Regions from separate parts of the Tardiphaga sp. vice154 genome, predicted to be linked through region 1. Evidence: predicted binding sites of a transcription regulator. Region 1 holds the regulator's gene; each other region holds the start of a gene.
The links. The regulator PhoB, encoded in region 1, activates phosphate uptake and scavenging genes when phosphate is short. The targets are predictions, from matches to a motif close to TGTCATNNANCTGTCAT.

Region 1 (4,209 bases):
CACGTCGCGCTGTTTCAGCAGGCCTGCGCCAGCTTCGACGTGACGCCGCTGCAATACAGCCTGCTGTCGGCGCTTGCAGGGCGCGGCGCGGCAGACCAGACTACTTTGGCTGCAGATATTGCTCAGGATCGCACCACCACGACGGGCGCACTGAAGCGACTGGCCGCGCGCGGGCTCGTGGAACGCACGATCGACGGCAATGACCGACGCGCCCAACTGTGCCGGCTGACGCCATCGGGCGCCGCCCTGCTCGCCCGCCTGGAAACGCCGGCGCGCGACGCCCATCGCGCCACGCTCGGCCGGCTAAGCAGGAAGGAACAGGCCGTCTTCATCGCGATGATGCAGCGAATAGTCGCAGAGCAAGCGACTGACGGCAGCGACGGGACGAGCGACCACTGAACTCTGCAACGCTCGCTTGGACCGATTCGACGCAAGGCGTGGCTACAAGATGGGCAGCTTGCTTGGCAAACAGCACACAGTTCGATGCACGCTCGGCGTGTTGAACCGATCGCTCATTTCCTGATCAGACGCATGCGCTACTCTGGTACAGTTCTTGCTGATCGCTTTCGCCGGTAGTTTTCATCAGCGGGGGCGAGCATGACGAATTCCGAGTTGCGGGCCGACATTCACAGCATCGAACCCATTCCCGACGCCGACCGGGATTCCACCGGACCGCAGCAAATGTGGATCTGGGCCGGCGCCAACATCGCGCCGGTGAACTGGGCGCTCGGCGCGCTCGGCATTATTCTCAAGCTCGGCCTGCTGGAAACGATCGCCGTGATCGTGATCGGCAACCTGATCGGCTGCGCAATCTTCGGCGCCTTCACGGTGATGGGCCACAAGACCGGCGTCAACCAGATGGTATTGAGCCGTGCCGCCTTCGGCCGTCGCGGCGCCTATCTGCCGAGCCTGCTGATGTTCCTGATGACGCTGGGCTGGATCGGGGTCAACACCTACTTCCCCGCCAAGATCTCGATGGCCATCCTCGCCCAGTTCGGCATCAGTGACACCTGGACCGCGAACTTCCTCGTCATCACCCTCGTGATGGTGCTGCAGGTGATGATCGGCATCTATGGCTTCTATGCCATCCGTACCTTCGAGAAGTACACCGTGCCGGCGACCGTGGCGATCATGGTGCTGATGAGCATCCTGGCCTGGAGCCAGGCCGGCGTCGTCAATTGGGGCCTCAAGACGTCGCTGGAGCCCGGCGCGCATCTGGCGATGCTGACGCTGCTGATGACCGCCGTCGGCGTCGGCTGGGGAATCTCGTGGGTGACCTGGGCCTCGGACTATTCGCGCTTCGTGCCGCGCACCATCTCCTCGAGACAGGTCTTCTGGTACAGCTACATCGGCATGTTCGTGCCCTCGGTGTGGCTCGCTGTCCTCGGCGCTACCATCGCGTCGGTAACGCTGGATGCCGATCCGGCCAAGATGGTCAGCGCGGTGTTCGGCGGCGTTGCCGCGCTGCTGGTGCTCTTGATGGTTCTGCATGGGCCGATCGCCAGCAACATCCTCAACGTCTATTCGGCGGCGCTGGCGGCGTTGAGCATGGGCCTCAAACTGTCGCGCACGGCGCTGGCGCTGATCGTCGGTGTCGCCGGCTATGCGGTGACGATCTACTTCATCTCTGCGCCGTCTTTCGCCAAGGCGTTCGACAACTGGCTGATCAGCCTGTTGATGTGGATGAGCCCCTATGCCGGCGTGATCCTCGCGGACTTCTTCGTGAAGCGGAAGGGCGTGATCGACGTCGCCGAACTCTACAAGTCTCCGCAGACGAGCGCCTATGGCGATATCAATTGGAGCGGAATGATCGCCTTCGGCGTCGGCTTGGTCGCCGCATGGCTGTTTCAGGACGGGCTGGTGCCGGCGCTGCAGGGACCGATCTCGATCAACCTGCTGGGCGGCGCCGATTTGAGCTGGCTGGCCGGGATTCTGGTGGCGGGCGGTGTTTATCTTGCGATGGACAAGTACGCTGCCACGGCGCCGGCGATCGCGAGCCCGGCGGAGTAAACACCTCCCGCACCACCTTTTTACGAAAACGACGTTCGGTCTCTAGCCCAGCCGCGACGCACGGTTACCTCTCCCCGCCGGGGAGAGGTAACCGAGGGTCGCGGCTAGAATTTGATGTGGGATGGCAAGCAAGCGAGCGCTAAGAACTCTGCTCGCTCAGCTTGCCTGTTCGGCGCTGATGCTGGCGAAGCGGTCGTCCAGCGCGTAGCCGGCGCCGCGCACGGTGCGGATCGGATCCTGCTCGCCGCGCGGGTTGAGGATCTTGCGCAGACGGCCGATATGCACGTCGACGGTGCGCTCGTCGATATAGATATCGCGGCCCCACACGCTGTCGAGCAGTTGCTCGCGGCTGAACACCCGGCCGGGATGTTCGAGGAAGAATTCGAGCAGGCGATATTCGGTCGGGCCGAGATCGATCGGCCGGCCGGAACGAACGACGCGGCGCTTGTCGCGGTCGAGCTCTATGTCGCCGAACGACAGCACGGTCGCCAGCCGCTCCGGCGCGGCACGGCGCAACAGGCCCTTCACGCGGGCCAGCAGCTCCGGCACCGAGAACGGCTTGACGATGTAATCGTCGGCGCCGGTGGCCAGGCCTCGGACGCGTTCGCTTTCCTCGCCGCGCGCCGTCAGCATGATGATCGGCAGCGACTTGGTCTCCGGACGCGCGCGCAGCCGGCGGCACAATTCGATGCCCGACAGGCCCGGCAGCATCCAGTCCAGCACCACCAGATCCGGCACCCGCTCTTTCAAGCGGGTGTCGGCGTCGTCGCCGCGGGCGACGGTCTCGACCTCGTAGCCTTCGGCGTCGAGGTTGTAGCGCAGCAGCGTGGTCAGCGCTTCTTCGTCTTCGACCACCAGAATGCGCGCGTTCATGGGCTTGTCTCTCTCGTTAAACCGGGGCGTTGGCGAAATTGGTCATATCGCCCTTCGGGCGCTTGTCCAGGATCGCTTCGCCCTCAATCATGTAGAATACGGTTTCGGCGATGTTGGTGGCATGATCGCCGATCCGCTCGATGTTTTTGGCGCAGAACATCAGATGGATGCAGAACGAGATGTTGCGCGGATCTTCCATCATGTAGGTCAGCAGTTCGCGGAACAGCGAGGTGCAGATCGCGTCGATCTCCTCGTCGCCCTTCCACACCGCCATCGCCGCCGGCAGATCATGCGCGGCGTAGGCATCGAGCACGGCCTTGACCTGCGAGCGCACCAGATCAGTCATGTGTTCGAGGCCGCGGATCAGCTTCAGCGGATGGAAGTCGCTGTCCAACGCATTGACGCGCTTGCCGATGTTCTTGGCGAGATCGCCGATCCGCTCCAGATCGGTGGCAACCCGCATCGCGCCAACGATCTCGCGCAGATCCACCGCCATCGGCTGACGCCGGGCAATGGTGAGCACGGCACGCTCTTCGATGACGCGCTGCAGTTGGTCGATTTCCTGGTCGGCGGCGGCCACCTTCATTCCCAGCGGAATGTCGCGACGCACCAAGGCGTCGACGGAATCGGTGATCTGCCGCTCCGCGAGACCACCCATTTCAGCGACCAGCCGGGTCAATTCCTGCAGGTCGCCGTCGAAGGCCTTGGTCGTGTGTTCGAAAGCCATATCAATCCCTCCCGCGTTCAACGCGTCAGCCGAACCGGCCGGTGATGTAATCCTGGGTACGGCGATCTGTCGGCGAGGTGAAGATCTTGTTGGTCGGGCCGAATTCGATCAACTCGCCGAGATACATGAAGGCGGTGCTGTCAGAAACGCGCGCCGCCTGCTGCATGTTGTGGGTGACGATGGCAATGGTGTAGTCGTTCTTCAACTCGTCGATCAATTCCTCGATCTTGGCGGTCGAGATCGGATCCAGCGCCGAGCACGGCTCGTCGAACAGGATCACCTCGGGCCTGACCGCAATGGTGCGCGCGATGCACAGGCGTTGCTGCTGGCCGCCCGACAGGCTGAGACCGGAGGCGTTCAGCTTGTCCTTGACCTCGTTCCACAGAGCGCCGCCGCGCAGCGCCTTCTCGACGCGGCCATCCATCTCCGACTTCGAGATCTTCTCGTAGAGACGCACGCCGAAGGCGATGTTTTCGTAGATGGTCATCGGGAACGGCGTCGGCTTCTGGAACACCATGCCGACGCGGGCGCGCAGCAGGTTGAGATCCAGCTTCGGATCGAGCACGTTCTGGCTGTCGAGCATAACCTGACCCTCGGCA
Region 2 (4,209 bases), 1.2 Mb from region 1:
TCGCGCATCAACACCTGGCCGATGCCGTGGCCGACATGGTCGTGATGGATATAGATCGAATGCTTGACGGTGTAGCGATAGGCCGGTCGCTTGCGGAACAGCACCACATATGCGTAGCCGATCACCTCGCCGTTGCGCGTCGCCACCAGATGCGGGAAGCGCTTGCTGCGCAGGTTCTTGCGGCGGTCGCGCAGATCGTCCGCCTGCGGCATCTCGGCGTCGCTGACGCCCTCGTCGATGCCGAGCCGGATATGGCGGCGATAGATCGCCAGCATCGGCTCGACATCGCTGTCGCGTGACGGCCGCACGACGATGGCCGGGCCGGAATCGGGGGTACGAAGATCCATGGGCGTTTCGCTATTCGCTGACCACATAGGTGTAAAGCCGGATCAGCCCATTGGCATCGACCTTGCGGTACACGCCCTGGATTTCGACGTCGAAGCCGGGGAAGGTGTTGAAGCAGGTCTGGAACATCTTGAGATAATCCAGCATCGGCTGCGCCCGCGCGGTGAGCCGCTCGCCGGGCACGATGGTGGCGATCCCCGGCGGATAGACCACGAAGGGCGTGGTGGCGATGCGGCCGGCGATCTCGTCGATCGGCAGATAATCGACATCGTTGCGCACCAGCACGCGCGCGGCGTCATGCGGCGACATCGCGATCTCCGGCAGGTGCTCGGACTTGAACTGCTTGGCCTGCAGGGCGCTGACATCGGCATTGCGGAAGAAGCGGTGCATCTCGCCGCACAGGTCGCGCAGCCGCACGCCGGCATAACGCGCCGGGCGACGTCTCGCAAATTCCGGAATCGCGTCTTCCAGCAGCGCGTTGTCGTCGTGCAGCTTCTTGAAGGCGACCAGGCCCGAAATCAGCGTGCCGGCCTTGCTGGCCTCGACGCCGGGCGTCAGCAGAAACAGTAGCGAATTGAGATCGTTCTTTTCCGGCACGATGCGGTTCTCGCGCAGGAACTGCGCCACCACCGGCGCCGGGATGCCGTGTTCGGTGTAGCCGCCGGTGGCCCGGTCGAAGCCGGGCGTCAGCAGCGTCAGCTTGTTCGGATCGGTCATGGCGAAACCCGCCGCCATGCCCGGGAAGCCGTGCCAGTCGGCATCCGGCGCCAACTGCCAATAGGTCGGGTTCTTGGCGAGTTGATCGGTGCTGACGCTTTCCCACGGCACGTTGTGCACGCCGCCCTCGTGCGCCGAATCCGGGATTTCGACGCGCTCCGGCACGAACGGCTCGAAGAACCAGCGCCGCTCCGGCCGGGTTTCCTTTTCCTCGAACTCGCGGCGCACGGCGCGGATCTTCTTGCGCAGCTCGATGCCGAGCCGGATGGTGTCGTCCCACAACACGACGCCGGAACGGCCCTTCATCATCTGCGCGCCGACGTCCAATGATGCGAACAGCGGATAGAACGGCGAGGTCGAGGCGTGCTGCATGAAGCTCTCGTTGAAGCGGCGATGCTCGACGCGACGCTTCTGGCCGCGGATGTGGCGGTCCTTCATGTGGATCTGCGAGGCCTGCGAGAACGAGGCGAGCTGCTTGTGGGTCGACTGAGTGGCGATGATGCCCGGCGAATCCGGGCCGAGATCGCCGAGCCCCATGGCGAAGCGGCCGGCGTAAAGCGGGTGGAACTTCATGAAGCCGGCCCACGCCTCGTCGAACAGGATATAGTCGCAGAGATGGCCGATGCGCGCGATGATCATCTCGGCGCTGTAGATCGTGCCGTCATAGGTGCACTGCTCGACCACGGCGACGCGGAACGGGCGCGGCCGCTTCCAGGCCTCGGGATCGGTAACCAGCGGATTGATGCGGATGCGCTCGCGCAGCGCGTCTTCCTCGAGCGCCTCCCAGTTCATCGGCCCGATCAGGCCCCAGGGGTTGCGCACCGCGGGCACATAGATCGGCACGCCACCGGCGATCATCAGCGCGCCGTGCAGCGCGGCCTTGTGGTTGTTGCGGTCGAACAATACGAGATCGCCGTCGGTCACCAGCGCCGACAGCGCCACCTTGTTGGAGGTCGAGGTGCCGTTGAGGACAAAATAGGTCTTCTCCGCGCCGAAAATCTGCGCGGCTTCCTTCTGCGCCTGCAGCGCCGGGCCTTCATGCGTCAGCAGGTCGCCGAGATCGAGCACGGAATTGTCGAGGTCGTCGCGGAACACGGCTTCGCCGAGATGTTCCATGAACACCCGGCCGATCGGGCTGCGGCTGTAGAACACGCCGCCATTGTGGCCCGGGCAGGTCCATAGCTGGTTGCCTTCCTCGGCATAATCCACCAGCGCGCCGAAGAATGGCGTCTTCAGCGTCTCGGCATATTGCTTGAGCCGGCTGACCAGGTTCTTGGCGATGAAGGGCGGGGTTTCCTCCGACAGGAAGATGTAGCCGTCGATGAAGTCGAGCACCTCGACCGGCACGTCCTCGAAGCGCTTGCGGCGGATCAGCAGGATGATCGGGAAGTCGAGGCCGCGGCTGCGCATCAGATTGATCAGCGCGGCCGTCTTGCCCTCCAGCCCCTTCTTACCCCAGTCCACCACCATGCAGCCGATCGCGGCGTCGGTCTGCACCGCGATCGCGGCGTCCTCCAGCTTGCGCGCCTTGACGACCTCGAAGCCGGAATGCTCGATTTCCGCGACGATCTGGTTCAGGCGGACGCCCTCGAGATCGTCGGCGTCGAACGTCGGCATCGCGAACAGGAAGTTGAAGCGCTTGAAATAGTCCATGGGGGCACCCGTTGTCTTTCCGTACGATGTCTCGCTGCGTTGGATGACGATCCGGTGACGGGATCGTCCGCAGATACCCAAGGCGGGGATGTCTTTCGAATCTCTGGGACGTCAACGACGCCATGCAGTCATCGCCCTGCCGGGCGGAGGCGGCAAGGACCAAATGAAGCGCGTGCACCCGTAACTCAGCTATCGCGCGAAGGCAAAGGCGATCGGCAAGCGGCGGAACGCGGAACTGGCGTATCCGTTGCCTCTCCACGAAACCACCGAACGCATCGGCATCGCCAGGCGGCGCGGTGATCCGCGAGACACCCGGCTGACATTTGCGCTATGCAGGCAGGCCGCGGCGAATCGCGCCGCACAGCTCCGAAAGACCCCCGTGCTTCCCTGGAAACTCCTCGACACGGCAGACGTGCCCGGCGGCGGCGTGCAGCTTCGGCTGATGCAGCGCGGCAATGAATTTACCATCAAGCTCGGCCAGAACGAGCTGATGAGCAGCCGGCTATTCGGCTCCGAAGAAGCGCTGGCGACGCTGACCTGCTTCCGCCTCAAGGCGCTGGCCGCGCCAAGGCTGCTGATCGGCGGGCTCGGCATGGGATTCACGCTGCGCGCCGCGCTGAAGGTGCTGGGACCGCAGGCGGAGGTGACCGTGGTCGAGCTGGTGCCGGCGATCATCGCCTGGGCGCGCGGGCCGATGGCGGAGATGACCGGCGACTGCCTGACCGATCCGCGCGTCGAGATCCGCGAGGCCGACGTGGTGCAGGCGGTCGCCGAAGGCCGCGGCTATGATGCGATCCTGCTCGACGTCGACAACGGCCCGGAAGGCCTGACCCGCAAATCCAACGATGCGTTGTATGACCTCAAAGGCCTGCAAGCGGCCTGGGCGGCGCTGCGCCCCGGCGGCATTCTGGCGGTGTGGTCGTCATTCCCCAATGACAAATTCACCAGGCGGCTGAAGAAGGCCGGCTTTGCCACCGAAGAGATCAAGGTCCGCGCCACCGGCAGCCGCGGCGGCGCCCGCCATGTGATCTGGCTGGCGACGCGGCCGGCGGCGTAATCTGCTGCCAGCCGCGCTCGGTTTACTCCACCTTCAAACCGGCGGCCTTGACGACTTTCTCCCACTTCTCGGTTTCGGCGGTGACCATCTTGCCGAACGCGTCCGGCGGTCCGATCAGCGGTTCGCCGCCGAGATCAATCAGCTTCGCCTTGACAGCCGGATCAGCCAGCACCGCGTTGACGTGAGCGTTGAGCTTGGCGATGATTTCCTGCGGCGTCTTCTTCGGCGCGCCCATACCGAACAGGGCACTGGCTTCATAGCCCGGCACGCTCTCGGCAATTGTCGGCACATCGGGCAGCAACGGCGATTTCTCCGCGGTGGTCACCGCCAGCGCCCGCAGGCTGCCCGAGCGGACGTGCTGGATGATCGACGGCATGTTGTCGAAGATCACCTGCACCTGGCCGCCCAGCATATCGGTGATCGCCAGCGCCGCGCCG
Region 3 (4,209 bases), 2.1 Mb from region 1:
GGTTCCGCCGGCAGCGGCTGCGAGCAGACACGCCGGTGCGAGGGCGAAAAACAACGCCTTGCCGCCCGTCCATTCCATCTTGCCAGCCATTCCGCACCCGCGTATTCGGAAGATTAGTGTTTAATGGAAGGTATTTGGATCAGGTAAACGAGCCTCGGCTACAACACGAGATGGTGCAAGATCGAACTGCAATCCAATGCGATGCTTAATTCATTGCTAAGTTCCGCTTGAATTGGCCCGCCGCACCCTGGCGATTTCTGCGATGAATGACCGGATGGTACATGGACAGAGTTGAATGCGTCGTGATCGGCGCCGGCGTGGTCGGGCTCGCCATTGCCCGGCAACTGGCGCAGGCTGGCCGCGAAGTGATCGTGCTGGAGGCGCTGGATGCGATCGGCACCGTGACGTCATCGCGCAACAGCGAGGTGATCCATGCGGGTATCTATTACCCCGCCGGCAGCCTGATGGCGCGGCTCTGCGTGCAGGGCAGGCAGGCGATGTATGCCTATTGCCGCGAACGCGGCATCGCGCACCGCAATTCCGGCAAGCTCATTGTCGCCACCCGCCCCGAAGAGATCGCCCGGCTGCAGTCGATCAAGGCGCATGCCGAAGCCAATGGCGTCGATGACCTCGAAATATTATCGCGCGCAGAGGCCAACGCACTGGAGGCCGAACTGGCGTGCGAAGCCGCGCTGCTATCGCCCTCGACGGGAATCATCGACAGCCACGGCTACATGCTGTCGCTGCGCGGCGAGGCGGAGGCGGCCGGGGCGGCGTTTGCGCTGCTGGCGCCACTGCGCCACGGCCGGGTCACGGCGGATGGTTTCGAACTCGATGTCGGCGGTGAAGCGCCGATGCGACTGGCCTGCGCGACGCTGATCAATGCAGCGGGCCTGTCGGCAACCACGATCGCGCGCAGCCTTGAAGGCATGCCGCTCGACCTCATTCCGCCGGCCTATCTCGCGAAGGGCTGCTATTTCAGTTGCAGCACCCGCGCGCCATTCTCGCATCTGATCTATCCGGTCCCGGAACCCGGTGGCCTCGGTGTGCATCTGACGCTCGATCTTGCCGGCCAGGCGCGGTTCGGCCCCGATGTGGAATGGGTCGACCGGATCGACTACACGGTGGATCCCGCGCGCGGCGACAAATTCTATCCCGCAATCCGGCGCTATTGGCCAGCACTGCCCGACGGCGCGCTGCTTCCAAGCTATTCCGGCATGCGCCCGAAGATCGTGCCGCCGGCGGTCGCCGTGCAGGACTTCATGATCCAGGGGCCGTCGGCGCATGGCGTACGCGGCCTGGTCAACCTGTTCGGTATCGAATCGCCGGGTCTGACGTCATCGCTGGCGATTGCAAACCATGTCGAAGAGATCGTAAAGGCGGACGCGGCCTAGTCGCGCCGAGCGTGGTACCGAACAGTCGATGATCGATACCCGCGCTGGTGCATCATCGTTGCAGCCCGTTCACCCGGCGCGCACGCCGAACGAACGGGAGCTCAGTGATTAAACGTGGTGAAGAGTCAGTCGGGGGAGTGCGCTAATGCAGCGTGTCGGTCTCGCTCTTGAGACGCGCGATCTGGTCGCGAAGGATCAACTTGCGGCGCTTGAGTTCGACGATCCGCAGATCGTCCGTCGATAGATGCACGAGGGCTTCGTGCAGTTCGGATTCCAGTACCTTGTGTTTGCGTTCGAGTTCGACGAGATGCGCCTGAAGTGCCATTCGAAATCTCCTGGGTAAGGTTGAACCTCGGATTCGGTGGACGATGAAGTCTACATGACAGTGGACATCTGTCGATGGGTCTTGAAAATTGCATTTTCAGATTATCGATCCATATGAAACGAATCGTGACCGGATTACCTCGGATGATCGAGGAACCTGACGCTTGCGCGGTGCGCGTGCACCGGCGATAGTCCGCAGATCGATTTGCACGATCCTGCTCACCAAGCCAGTCAGCCGCCCCCATGAACGACGACGAAGATCGCGCCCTCCCCGCCGAACTGTCCAGACTGCAACAGGAACACCGCGATCTCGACGCGGCCATCGATGCCCTGCATCACTCACCTGCACCGGACCTGCTGCGGCTGCAGCGGTTAAAAAAGCGCAAGCTGCAATTGCGCGATCGCATCTCGTTCATCGAAGACCAGATCACGCCGGACATCATCGCCTGACCAGGCGTCGGGATACCGGAACCCGCGTGAAGCGGAGAGACCGCGGCGTGCATGTCTTGCGCCTGAACATCTAGCGATAGAATTCGCAAGGCGAAGTCCGCAACGTCTGTGCAGGCCGGCACGCACGAATTCGACCATCGGCCATCGCGGCAACCTGATTGACTTCGGAACAAATTGGGAACAAACCTCGGCGTCGCCTGCTGCAGGGAGCCCGCCGATGCCTGATGTTACCTATTATGTCGCGCTGCCGTTCTTGCAGGACGATTCCGGCACTCCCGCCGCGGGCGCTGCGGAAGAATGCCAGAGCGCCTCCGGTGCGATTCGCCGCGCCGAAGTGCTTTCGCGTGCGCCGGGCAGCATCGGCGCGGTTGCCTTCAGCCGCACGGGCGATCCGATGGTGGGCGAGTTCAGCGATGCCCAGGTAATCCGCAAATTTGGCGACGTTCCCGACGACTTCAGCGGACTTTGATCAGGATTTGTGAGCCAGATCGTTCGTTGGCGTCGCTTGGTTTTCCAATACGGACCTGCGGGCTGGTCCATGAGGTGCCGGGATAACGTGCGTCATGAGGGCGCAGTCGAACGCCCAGATGATGGCGTAGCCAACTACACTTCGCAGTCGCCGATACGCCGGACGCCTGATCCGGTTTCAATCCGACCAACCCGCCGCGACGATGGCTTCGCGATAACAAATGCAGCGCGCCACGTCATCCTGCCGCCAGGCTCGCGCGACGTTCATTCTTCCGCGCATACATCGCGCTATCCGCGAGCGCCAAAGCCTCGATGCCTGGCACGTCCGGACCGAGCACGGCTATGCCGGCCGAAGCGCCGGCCGAGACGTGGCTGCCGCCGAACGAAAAGCTGAGCGCGTCGATCGCGGCTTCGAGTTGCAGCGCCTTGGCGAGCGCGTCGGCTTCGCTGAGGTTCCACAGCAGCAACACGAACTCGTCGCCGCCCAGCCGGGCGATCACGTCAGAGGCCCGGACATGGCGGCGCAGCTGGCCTACCACCGCCTTCAGGACTTCGTCGCCGGCGGCGTGGCCAAAGGCGTCGTTGATCGGCTTCAGCCGGTCGACGTCGAGCACGACCAGCGCGCCGTTGGCCCGGTAGCGCGCGATGTAGGCCATCGCGCGGGTCAGTTCGCGGGCGAAGCCGCGGCGGTTGAGGATATCGAGCAGGAAGTCCGTTTCGGCCGAGGCCTGCAGCTCGGCGATCCTGGCCTGCGCCTTTGCCAGTTCCGCCCGGAGCCGGTGCAGCACCAGCGCGGTCACGGGAACCGCCGATTTGGCCGGGGATCGCGGCGTTTTACCGACCCGGACCGGGCGAATAGCCCGCTTCCGCGCGGGTGGGGGTTTCTTTTTCATGGGGTTTGCTACAAGACTTGGGCGTCTTCACCAAGACTGCATCATCTTGACGACGCACCTTGCCTGGCAAGGGGCGACACCTGTATTTCCAGCCTATCTTTCTGGATTCGCGAAAGAAATCACGGAATGCCCGCCGTCACCATCATCATGGGAAGCCAGTCCGACTGGGACACCATGCGCCACGCGGCCGAGACGCTCGAAACGCTCGGCATCGCGTGCGACAAGCAGATCGTCTCCGCACACCGCACCCCCGAGCGGCTGTACAGCTTTGCCAAAGGCGCCAAGGCCGCCGGCGTGCAGATCATCATCGCGGGTGCCGGCGGTGCAGCGCACCTGCCCGGCATGGCCGCGGCGCTGACCGAGCTGCCGGTGTTCGGCGTGCCGATCCAGTCCAAGGCGCTGTCCGGCGTCGATTCGCTGTATTCGATCGTGCAGATGCCGGCCGGCATCCCGGTCGGCACGCTGGCGATCGGCAAGGCCGGCGCCATCAATGCAGCCTTGCTCGCCGCTGCCGTGCTGGCGCTGCATGACGACGCACTCGCCGGCCGACTCAAGGCCTGGCGTCAGGCACAGACCGATGCGGTCGCCCTTCGCCCAGAGGAAAAAGCGTGACCACTCCCCCCTTCAAGAAGCTGAAGCCCGGCGACACCATCGGCATCCTCGGCGGCGGCCAGCTCGGC

Region 2: a site for PhoB is predicted at 2,759-2,775, ahead of FIU28_RS26175 (Orn/Lys/Arg decarboxylase N-terminal domain-containing protein). Genes of this name have one in related genera too.
Region 3: a site for PhoB is predicted at 1,763-1,779, ahead of FIU28_RS22465 (YdcH family protein). Genes of this name have one in related genera too.

The regions. Positions count from the first base shown of each region.
Region 1 covers NZ_CP041399.1:1,220,904-1,225,112, reverse strand. The annotation lists gene FIU28_RS05740 (MarR family winged helix-turn-helix transcriptional regulator) at 1-399, shown strand, start outside; gene FIU28_RS05735 (cytosine permease) at 598-2,010, shown strand; gene phoB (phosphate regulon transcriptional regulator PhoB) at 2,167-2,883, opposite strand; gene phoU (phosphate signaling complex protein PhoU) at 2,900-3,610, opposite strand; gene pstB (phosphate ABC transporter ATP-binding protein PstB) at 3,636-4,209, opposite strand, start outside.
Region 2 covers NZ_CP041399.1:5,595,869-5,600,077, forward strand. The annotation lists gene FIU28_RS26170 (GNAT family N-acetyltransferase) at 1-347, opposite strand, end outside; gene FIU28_RS26175 (Orn/Lys/Arg decarboxylase N-terminal domain-containing protein) at 358-2,715, opposite strand; gene FIU28_RS26180 (spermidine synthase) at 3,095-3,772, shown strand; gene FIU28_RS26185 (Bug family tripartite tricarboxylate transporter substrate binding protein) at 3,795-4,209, opposite strand, start outside.
Region 3 covers NZ_CP041399.1:4,780,393-4,784,601, forward strand. The annotation lists gene FIU28_RS22455 (sensor domain-containing protein) at 1-90, opposite strand, end outside; gene FIU28_RS22460 (NAD(P)/FAD-dependent oxidoreductase) at 282-1,394, shown strand; gene FIU28_RS22465 (YdcH family protein) at 1,537-1,719, opposite strand; gene FIU28_RS22470 (YdcH family protein) at 1,962-2,168, shown strand; gene FIU28_RS22475 (hypothetical protein) at 2,386-2,637, shown strand; gene FIU28_RS22480 (GGDEF domain-containing protein) at 2,873-3,436, opposite strand; gene purE (5-(carboxyamino)imidazole ribonucleotide mutase) at 3,656-4,141, shown strand; gene FIU28_RS22490 (5-(carboxyamino)imidazole ribonucleotide synthase) at 4,138-4,209, shown strand, end outside.